2 regions of the Paraburkholderia sp. IMGN_8 genome follow, and region 2 is predicted to be linked to the other one. Evidence: riboswitches for the same ligand, from Rfam matches in the RefSeq annotation. Region 2 holds a riboswitch; the other holds the start of a gene.
The links. Region 2 has a riboswitch for thiamine pyrophosphate ahead of thiC (phosphomethylpyrimidine synthase ThiC). Riboswitches for the same ligand answer to the same signal wherever they lie in the genome.

Region 1 (4,675 bases), 1.0 Mb from region 2:
GACGCCGTCGGCTTGCCAATGTGCGCGCCAGTGGCAATCGTACGAGTGGCTGTTCGCACGGCAATCGTCCGCGTCCGGCAACCCCGGCAGTTGCGTGGCAGGTTGTGCGCGCAGTTGCTTGAAGTCGGGTGCTTCGACGATGTGTTTGAGCGCGGGGCAAACGTCTGCCGGCTCGTTGGGCTGGGTGGCTTGCGCAGCGTATGCGGTGCTCGAGAGCAGCAGTGCTGCGCCGAGAGCAAGCGCGAGGCGCTGGGTCAAAGGATGGGAGCGGCGATCGAATGACATGTGCGAAGGGTCCAGTAGCGGTGATGGCGTGGCGGGCCGGACGTGGTATGGCCCGCACGACAATCGTCGCTGCTGCAGGGCATTTTCAAAGCGGGGAACAGCTTGCCCGCTTCGCAAATGCTTTCTAACTCTTTTCGCGTGTTTCCGGATCTTGCGGCGTGTCGCTCAGCCGAGCGTGAGGCCGCCGTCCACGTGGATCGCCTGGCCGGTGATGTGACGCGCTTCGTCCGACAACAGAAACGCGACCAGTGCGGCGATGTCCGCGGGTTCGGCGACATGGCCGAGCGGTGTCGCTTCGGTGGCGCGGGTCCACGCCGATGCATTATCGGCACTTGGCCCGCGATCTTTACGGGTGTAGCCGGGCGCCACGCAATTGACCGTCACGCCATGCGGCGCGCCTCGTCATCGGCGCCGCGTGCGTGCAACATCAAACGCCGTGCGCGGCGCGGCGATGCGCCGGGCCAGCGCAGCGCCGATGCCGGAGCCCGCGCCGGTGATCAGCACCGCGCGCTCGAGTTCAGCGCCGCTCATGCCGCGACCGGTTCGTCCAAGCGTTCGACGTCGAGCGTTTCCGCGTGGAACGCCGCCAGCGATTCGCGATGCGCGACGCTGACGATCGCCGCCTTCGGCAGCCGTTCGGTGAACAGGTGGTAAAGGCGCGCTTCGTTTTCTGCATCGAGCGCGCTGGTCGCTTCGTCGAGGAACAGGTAGTCGGGCTTGTGCAGCAGTACACGGGCGCCGGCGAGGCGTTGTTGTTCGCCTGGCGAGAGAATCCGCGTCCAGTGTCCCGATTCCTGCAACCGGTCCGCGTACTCCGACAGATGGCAGACGCGCAGCGCTTCGCGGCATTCGTCGTCGGTATAGGTAGCGGCGGGGGACGGGTAGGTGAGCGCCGCTTTCAGCGTGCCGATCGGCATGTAGCTGACCTGCGGGATGAACATCATGCGCGCGTTGACAGGCGCGTCGATCGACCCGTCGCCGAATGGCCAGAGCCCGGCGAGCGCGCGCATCAGTGTGCTCTTGCCCGAGCCGGACGGCCCGCGCACCAGCCAGCGCGAGCCCGGCTGAATCGCGACATCGCGGATGCGCGACAGCGGGTTGCCGTTCGGCAGCGCGAGCTTGAGGCCGTCGGTGGAAAGCTTGTCGTCGTCGACGAAATGCAGGTTGATGCCGCCATGCGCGGTAGCCGGCGACACTGATTCCTTCAGACGCGGCGCATGCACGACGCGCTTGAATTCACGCAGCCGGTTCACGGTAGCGCGCCATTCCACCAAGCTGGTGTAACTGTTGATGAACCACGAAAACGAATCGCTGACGGTGCCGAATGCGCTCGAAATCTGCATCAGCACGCCGAACGTGAAGGCGCCCGCGAAGTAGCGCGGCGCGGCGACTACCAGCGGAAAGATGATCGCGATCTGACCATAGAAAGCCGACACAAAGGTGAGCCGCTTGGTGTACTTCATCACCTGCCACCAGTTGTCGCGAATGCGGCCGAACAGCGTGTGCGTGTTCGTCTTCTCGGTTTCCATGCCGTTGTAGAAGGCGATCTGTTCGGCGTTCTCGCGCAGACGAATCAGGCCGAAACGGAAATCCGCCTCGACTTTCTGTGCCTGGTAATTGATCGGCACGAGCGGATGGCCGACTTTCTGGATGATCAGCGAACCGACCACCGCGTAGAGCGCAGCGGCCCACACCATGTAGCCGGGAATCTGCACCGGCATGCCGCCGAGCGAGACGGTCAGCGCGCCGGCGAGCGACCACAGGATCGTGATGAACGACACCAGCGTGACGACCGTTGACAGCAGATCGAGCGTCAACGACAGCGTGGTGGTGGCGAACGATTGCAGGTCGTCGCTGATCCGCTGGTCGGGGTTGTCGGCGAGCCGGTCGCGTTCGATCCGGTAGAAGGCGCTGTCATGCAGCCATTCGTTCAGATAGCGCGTGGTCAGCCACTGACGCCAGCGGAAGCCGAGCATCTGCCGCAGATAGCGGCCGTACACCGCGAGGATGATGAAGGCGAACGCGAGCCCCGAGAACACCATCAACAGGTGCGGGAAATCGTGCACGTTCTTGGTTTGCAGCGCGTTGTAGAAGTCGGCGCTCCAACGGTTCAGGCGCACGTTAATCCACACGACGAGCAGATTCATCACGATGATCGCGACGAGCAAGCCCCACGCCGTTTTTCGTTCTTCGGAGACCCAGTAAGGTTTGATCAGGCTCCAGGCGGAGACTTTGTCGTCCGGCGGCAGCACGGGGCGGGCAGAGCTATTCGGTGTCATGAGCATCCTGATGTAGTGCTGGCCCATCAAGGGCTGACCCATTGGGGGCCGCCCCACGGCGGGTTTGCGGTGCATGCCCGGGCGTCGTGCTCGACGAACGCACGCCCGTGTGAGCGTCCGATTCTGGCGCGACCCCCTTAAGCGAAAATTAATTTCCGCCTGCAGGACTCGCCCGGGTGCCGGCGTCGCGCGGGCGGCGAAGCGTGCCGCCGACGCCAGGCTCCTGCGGCATCCGGTCTCGGCATTGTGCCAGAGCGGCGCGCGCGGCCATATTGATGAATCGATAGATGGTGCCGGATCAACTGTAGACCACCGCGCGAGCCGCTGGTTTGCGGGCGTCGCGCCTTTTATGGTCTAATGGCCTTCGACGAAACAGGGGTGCTTCGCACACCGGCAGCGTGGATGTCCACGCAGCGGCAGCGAGGCTGAGAGAGACCCTTTGCACCCGATCCGGGTAATACCGGCGCGGGAAGTTTCCGGAAGCAGCCAGTCTTCCATTCCCCGCCGGGCGGCGTCCGTCTTTTGGACGCGCGTGTTGCCCGGCCGGCCTTACCCGCCGGTTTCGTCCTGGGTACGTGCGCTTGTTGCCGTACGGAAAGGACTCGATGACCGCCTATTCTTCAGACATGAGTTTTGCTCTTCGCCACGCTGCTGTCGGCGTGCCGCGCTGCTTTGGCTTGGCTTGCCGTTGCGGTGATCGGGAGTGTGCACGATGAACCGTCCTGCTCAACCCGATTTCGCGGTGCTCGGCGGCGGCCTGTGCGGACGCCTCGTCGCGTGGCGTCTTGCTGGGCAAGGGTATCGCGTGGCGCTCTATGAGCGTGGCGACGCTGCCGGTTCGCAAGCCGCCGCGTGGGTCGCCGCGGCGATGCTGGCGCCGCTTGCCGAAGCCGCCAGCGCCGAGTTGCTGATTACGCGGCTGGGCGCGAGCTCGCTCGAAAGCTGGCCGCGTGTGCTGGCCGAATTGCCCGAACCGGTGTTTTTCCAGCGCAACGGCACGCTGGTCGTATGGCATCACGCCGACCGCACCGAAGCGCCGCTGTTCGAACGCCGGGTGCGCTCGAACGCGCCTGCCGAACTGCTCGATGGCGGCTTTGTGACGCTCGCCGGCGCGCAGGTCGGCGCCGCCGAACCCGCGTTGGCGGGCCGCTTCAATCAGGGCTGGCTGCTGCCGCGCGAAGGGCAACTGGATAACCGCCAGGTATTGTCCGCGCTGGCCGCGGGTCTTGCCGAGCGCGGCGTCGAAACGCATTGGAACACGGCTGTCGACGATCATGCGTTGCCGCCCGCGCGCGTCACGATCGATTGTCGCGGTCTCGGCGCGAAGGCGGTTCTGCCCACATTGCGCGGCATTCGCGGTGAAGTCGCGCGCGTGCATGCGCCCGGTATCAACCTGACGCGGCCGGTGCGCCTGTTGCATCCGCGCTATCCGCTCTATATCGCGCCGAAGCAGGACGATCTCTACGTGATCGGCGCAACCGAGGTGGAAGGCGAGGACATGTCGCCGGTCAGCGTGCGCTCGGCGCTCGAACTGCTGAGCGCGGCATTTTCCGTGCATCCCGGTTTCGGCGAGGCACGCATCCTCGAACTGAATTCGCAGTGCCGCCCGACTTTGCCGGACCACCGTCCGGCGTTGCTGTGGGACGGCGCGCAGACCTTGCGCGTGAACGGCCTGTACCGGCACGGCTACATGATCGTGCCCGAAGTCGCCGACGAAGCCGTGCGCTTCGCCGCGGCGCTGCTCGACGGCCGCATCGGCGATGCCGACGCGTTTGCGGACTGGCAACGCGACGCGCGCTGGAGCGAGCTGTTTCAACTGGATTCCACGCGGGAGCCGGCATGAGCGCTGCGGTTTTTAATGCACGCATTGCACGCTGCGCCGCTACCGCCATCGATTGAACCGTATTCGAACACCATGGACATTCATATCAACCAGAAGCCGTTGTCGCTGCCCGAAGGCGCGACAGTCGCCGATGCGCTCGCCGCGTTCGGCGCGCGTCCGCCGTTCGCGGTCGCGCTAAACGGCGATTTCGTCGCGCGCTCCCAGCATGCGGCGCGCGCGCTGCAGCCGGGCGACAAGCTCGATGTCGTGCAACCCGTGGCCGGCGGCT
Region 2 (4,675 bases):
TGCAACGCAGCGTCAGACGCGCAATGCGCCGGGCCATGTTGCGGTGTGCCGGCAACTCCAGCTCGATTTCGCCCAAGGGGGCGCTCGCCGTCACCGTGTCCCAGAGATAACGCTCGGGGTGCGCCGTCCGACGGTCCCATGCCGCACGAATGAGCCAGTCTACGCCAGCAGGCCGCTCGGCCACGAACACTTCATAGACGTCGCTTTCGCGGTCGCCCACGCCCACCATGCGCGTATCGGGACATCGGGTCTTAAGGGCTGCCAGATGGTTCAGACCCTCAACCCATTTAACGCTTTCCTTGTCATTGAAGTCGCGCTTTGAGCGTTGACGCCTGCGGCCCAGATCTGCGTCATCGCGCACCCACGTCTTCATGCCCAGCACGCCGAGCGGCAGGCCTTCCGGTGTCACGGCCAGCAGGCTGTGCAGCATGAAGCCGCGCGACTGGTTGCCCGTGCCGTAGCCCAGGCCTTCGGTCGCGCCCAGATGCGTCAGGTTGAATTCGGTTGTGTCCTGCACCGCGAGCACGACTGGCACCTGGGTCATGCGCTTGAGCGTCTGGTCTACGTGAGGTGCAAGCACACCGTCCGTATCGACCTGGTCGTTATCGAAGAAGCGATAGGCCGCCTTGAGTTCGGCGGCATCCATGGAGCGTGGAAACGAGCAGTCCGGTGTGCTGGCAAGCCGGCGTGCCAGTGCAACGAGCCGATTCGTCAAACGGGCATCGCCCAGATTTGCCGCACCGAATTCGATGTCGGCCCAGTCGTCCTGGTCATCCTGATTCTCGGTCGAAGGCAATTGCGTCTGGTTCCTGTGGCGGTGCCTCAAGTTAACACCACCTCAAGCTGTTTACAAGCGCTATCCCGGCACAGATGTGGGTAATCCTGAGGGCTTGGAGGAGGCAGTGGAGCATCTGGAATCTGTGTTCTCGCACATTCAGCGTGAGTGACAAGGCAGTCATACTTCCGGCGGCGCTGCGCGCGCCGTAGCGGTACTTCTCAAAACCAATTGGACGTACGCGCTTCCCGCCTCGCACTGCGTGCTCGCAGGAACGGTCTGCAAGGGACACAAGTGGTTTCGTCTGTGCGCGGTGTGGGCCATCGGCTTCGCCTCGGCAAGGCGCCGAAATGGTTTGCGGTTTGCGGCAAAAATAGCGCCCGGCGGCTAATTCAGCGAGACGCAGAATACTGCTTCGGATGGTGCGACTGCGAGCCACCGCACCAAGCGAAACGCCGGCGCTAAAAACCGGCGGGCGGTTTGGTGAAGTACCGCCACGGCGCGCGCAGCGCCGCCGGAAGTATGACTGCCTTGTCACCAGCGCGGAGTGTGCGAGAACACCGATTCCAGATGCTCCACTACCTCCTCCAAGTCAGGGGATCCGCTTAAGAATTAGCGGTGTGAAGCCGCTTTCTTTGCTTACTTTCTTTGCGGCGGCAAAGAAAGTAAGTGCCTGCCCCGCACAGGGGCGACGCTAATAGACCAATAACAAATCAAGGAAAGGCCACCACCGCAGGCACACCAACAATACCGCCGCCAAAGGCAAAAAGAACAAGCAAAGACCACCGCCGCAGGCAATCAATCGTAGCTAACAACCACAATCACCCGCGTCTCCGCATCCACCCCATTCCCCTTCTTAGCAGAAAGCGACAGCACCCCACCATCGCGGTCGACCCGATAATGCCCATCCCGCGCAGCGGCAAAAACACGTCCAGCGCGATCGACAAACCGCGCAGCAATCGCATCGTCACGCGCCGCCGCGCCGCCGTTCACCTGCAACGCAACATCAGCACCACTCGCCACCCCCGGCGGCGCATTGAAAGTCAGCGTCACTGCCGACGCCCCATGCTTAACCTGCGCACCAGCCAAGCCAACGCCCGCGGCCGACGCGGCAGAAATCTCAAGCTGCGGCGCCACAATCGCCCCCGAAACGGCAATCGTCCCACCGCTCGAAGCCGTCGCCACAGTCGGTCCGGCAAACATTGCGGCCATCACCGCCACCGTGGTCAGCGCTCCAAACCGCCATGCTCTCGTTTTCATCAGCACCCCCTTACGCCGTCTCAAAACGGCATCGCGCCAATCAATGCCACCCATCGCGCTACCGGGTGGCGACCCCCCCTACCAGCGGGATAACGGCACAGGCCGCGGCGCCCTTGAACGCGCAGCAGTGAGAAACACCTCTACCGCCCCGCCCGCGCCCAGCACCGAACAAAGAGACGTCCCAGCTCGTGCTAGCATTCACCTTTCGAAGGCGCCGATTTCGCTTACATCCGGCGCTCACCCGAACTTCCTTCTTTATTCGCCGTTCCCGATGCGTTCTCCGATCTCCCGTGTCTTCACCCGCTTGCGCCTGTGCCGTGCAACCGGTTGCGCACGCGCGGACGTATCACCGCATCACCACGGCCAGCCGACCCGAACGCTCCCGCTTCCCGCCGCCCGGCGCCCGATCTGAACGCTGCTCCCCCTTCACCAGAGCCTCGTCGTCGGGCTCCGGGCCGATCTCATCCGCACGCTGTCCCCTACATGCAGATCGACTTGGAGAACCCGTCATGAAAAAGACGAAAACCTGTTACCTCACCGAACTCGACGTCGCCCGCCTTGAAAAGCACGCGGCCGCGCCCGGCGCCGACGCCAAGTTGCAAGGCATGCTCGACGACGTCCTGGAACGCGCCGTCATCGTCGACTCGCGCGACATTCCGGCGAATGTCGTCACGATGAATTCGCAGGCCACGCTAGTCGACGAAACCAGCGGCGAGCACATGACCTGGACGGTCGTCTATCCGCCCAACGCGGATTTCGCGCAGGGCCGCCTGAACGTGTTTTCGCCGGTCGGCCTCGCCTTGCTCGGCGCCAAACGCGGCGAACGCATCCGCTTCACGCCGCCAAGCGGTACGGAAAAAGTGCTGAAACTCGAACAGATCCTGTTTCAACCCGAAGCCGCTGACGATTTCACGCTGTAAGCAACCAACACAGACAAACACGAACGCGCTTTCGCGGCGCGCCGTTGTTGCATCGCCGCTGTTGCATCGCATCAACCCTGGCAGCCCAATCAACATAAGAATAGTCCACAGCCTGCCGGTGTGTTAGTTATATCCTCCATTCATAATTTCAAGACAGGTTGCCAAGCAGCGTCCGGCCGGTGTATCGTGTGCGCTGCTAACGCGGGGGTCCTGCGTCGCACGGAGGTTGGAGGTCCGTGTTGCGTGGGTGAGAAATACCCTTTGAACCTGATCTGGATAATGCCAGCGCAGGGAAGCGTACGGATTTCGCACCCAGGTCTACCGTTTCATCCATCGCGAATCCGACAACTTCCATCTCGTCTCCTGCTTAGCGGCCCCACATTGCTTTGGGACCAGAGTAAGTGCTTTGCATCAACTCGGGTCGACTGCAATAAATTGCATGGGACCCGAGTAAGCCGCTAAAGCGTCAACTCGGGTCGACACAGGAGATATGCATGAACGCCAATCCGAAGTTTCTTTCCGCCGACGCTCACGTCGATGAAGCCGCTGTCGCCCCCCTGCCGAATTCCCGCAAGGTCTACGTGAGCGGCTCGCGCCCCGATATCCGCGTGCCGATGCGCGAAATCTCCCAGGCCGATACGCCGGATAGCTTCGGCGGCGAAAAGAATCCGCCGGTCTTCGTCTACGATACGTCGGGCCCCTACTCCGATCCGGACGCAAAAATCGACATTCGCGCGGGTCTGCCGGCACTGCGTCAGCGCTGGATCGAAGAACGCGGCGACACCGAAGCGCTAACCGGCCTCTCCAGCGACTTCAGCCGCGAACGCGCCGCCGATATCGCCACCGCCGATCTGCGCTTCCAGGGCCTGCACCGCACGCCGCGCCGCGCCATCGCCGGCAAGAACGTGTCGCAGATGCACTACGCGCGTCGCGGCATCATCACGCCGGAAATGGAATACATCGCGATCCGCGAGAACCAGCAGCGCGCCGCGTATCTGGAAAGCCTGAAGACAAGCGGCCCGAACGGCGAAAAACTCGCGGCGATGATGGGCCGCCAGCATCCGGGCCAGGCGTTCGGCGCGAGCGCGTTCGGTCCGAACGGCCTCACGGAAATCACGCCTGAATTCGTGCGCGAAGAAGTCGCGCGCGGCCGCGCGATCATCCCGAACAACATCAACCACCCGGAAAGCGAGCCGATGATCATCGGCCGCAACTTCCTCGTGAAGGTGAATGCGAACATCGGCAACTCGGCGGTGACTTCGTCGATTGGCGAAGAAGTCGACAAGATGACCTGGGCGATCCGCTGGGGCGGCGACACGGTGATGGATCTCTCGACCGGCAAGCACATCCACGAAACGCGCGAATGGATCATCCGCAACAGCCCGGTGCCGATCGGCACGGTGCCGATCTATCAGGCGCTCGAAAAGGTCAACGGCAAGGCGGAAGATCTGACGTGGGAAATCTTCCGCGACACGCTGATCGAACAGGCCGAACAAGGCGTCGACTACTTCACGATCCACGCGGGCGTGCGTCTGCAATACGTGCCGCTGACGGCTAAGCGCATGACCGGCATCGTCTCGCGCGGCGGCTCGATCATGGCCAAGTGGTGCCTCGCGCACCACAAGGAAAGCTTCCTGTACGAGCACTTCGAAGACATCTGCGAAATCATGAAGGCGTATGACGTGGCCTTCTCGCTCGGCGACGGTCTGCGTCCCGGCTC

Region 1: another riboswitch for thiamine pyrophosphate. It lies ahead of WN982_RS01905 (FAD-dependent oxidoreductase); the one in region 2 lies ahead of thiC (phosphomethylpyrimidine synthase ThiC).

Annotation. Positions count from the first base shown of each region.
Region 1 is NZ_CP150900.1:381,148-385,822, forward strand. It holds gene WN982_RS01885 (hypothetical protein) at 1-285, opposite strand, end outside; partial or broken gene WN982_RS01890 (SDR family oxidoreductase) at 451-681, opposite strand; gene WN982_RS01895 (hypothetical protein) at 688-816, opposite strand; gene WN982_RS01900 (ABC transporter ATP-binding protein/permease) at 813-2,564, opposite strand; TPP riboswitch at 2,929-3,053, shown strand; gene WN982_RS01905 (FAD-dependent oxidoreductase) at 3,277-4,407, shown strand; gene thiS (sulfur carrier protein ThiS) at 4,480-4,675, shown strand, end outside.
Region 2 is NZ_CP150900.1:1,419,123-1,423,797, reverse strand. It holds gene WN982_RS06795 (IS4 family transposase) at 1-796, opposite strand, end outside; gene WN982_RS06790 (hypothetical protein) at 1,574-2,089, opposite strand; gene WN982_RS06785 (GreA/GreB family elongation factor) at 2,545-2,955, shown strand; TPP riboswitch at 3,149-3,267, shown strand; gene thiC (phosphomethylpyrimidine synthase ThiC) at 3,450-4,675, shown strand, end outside.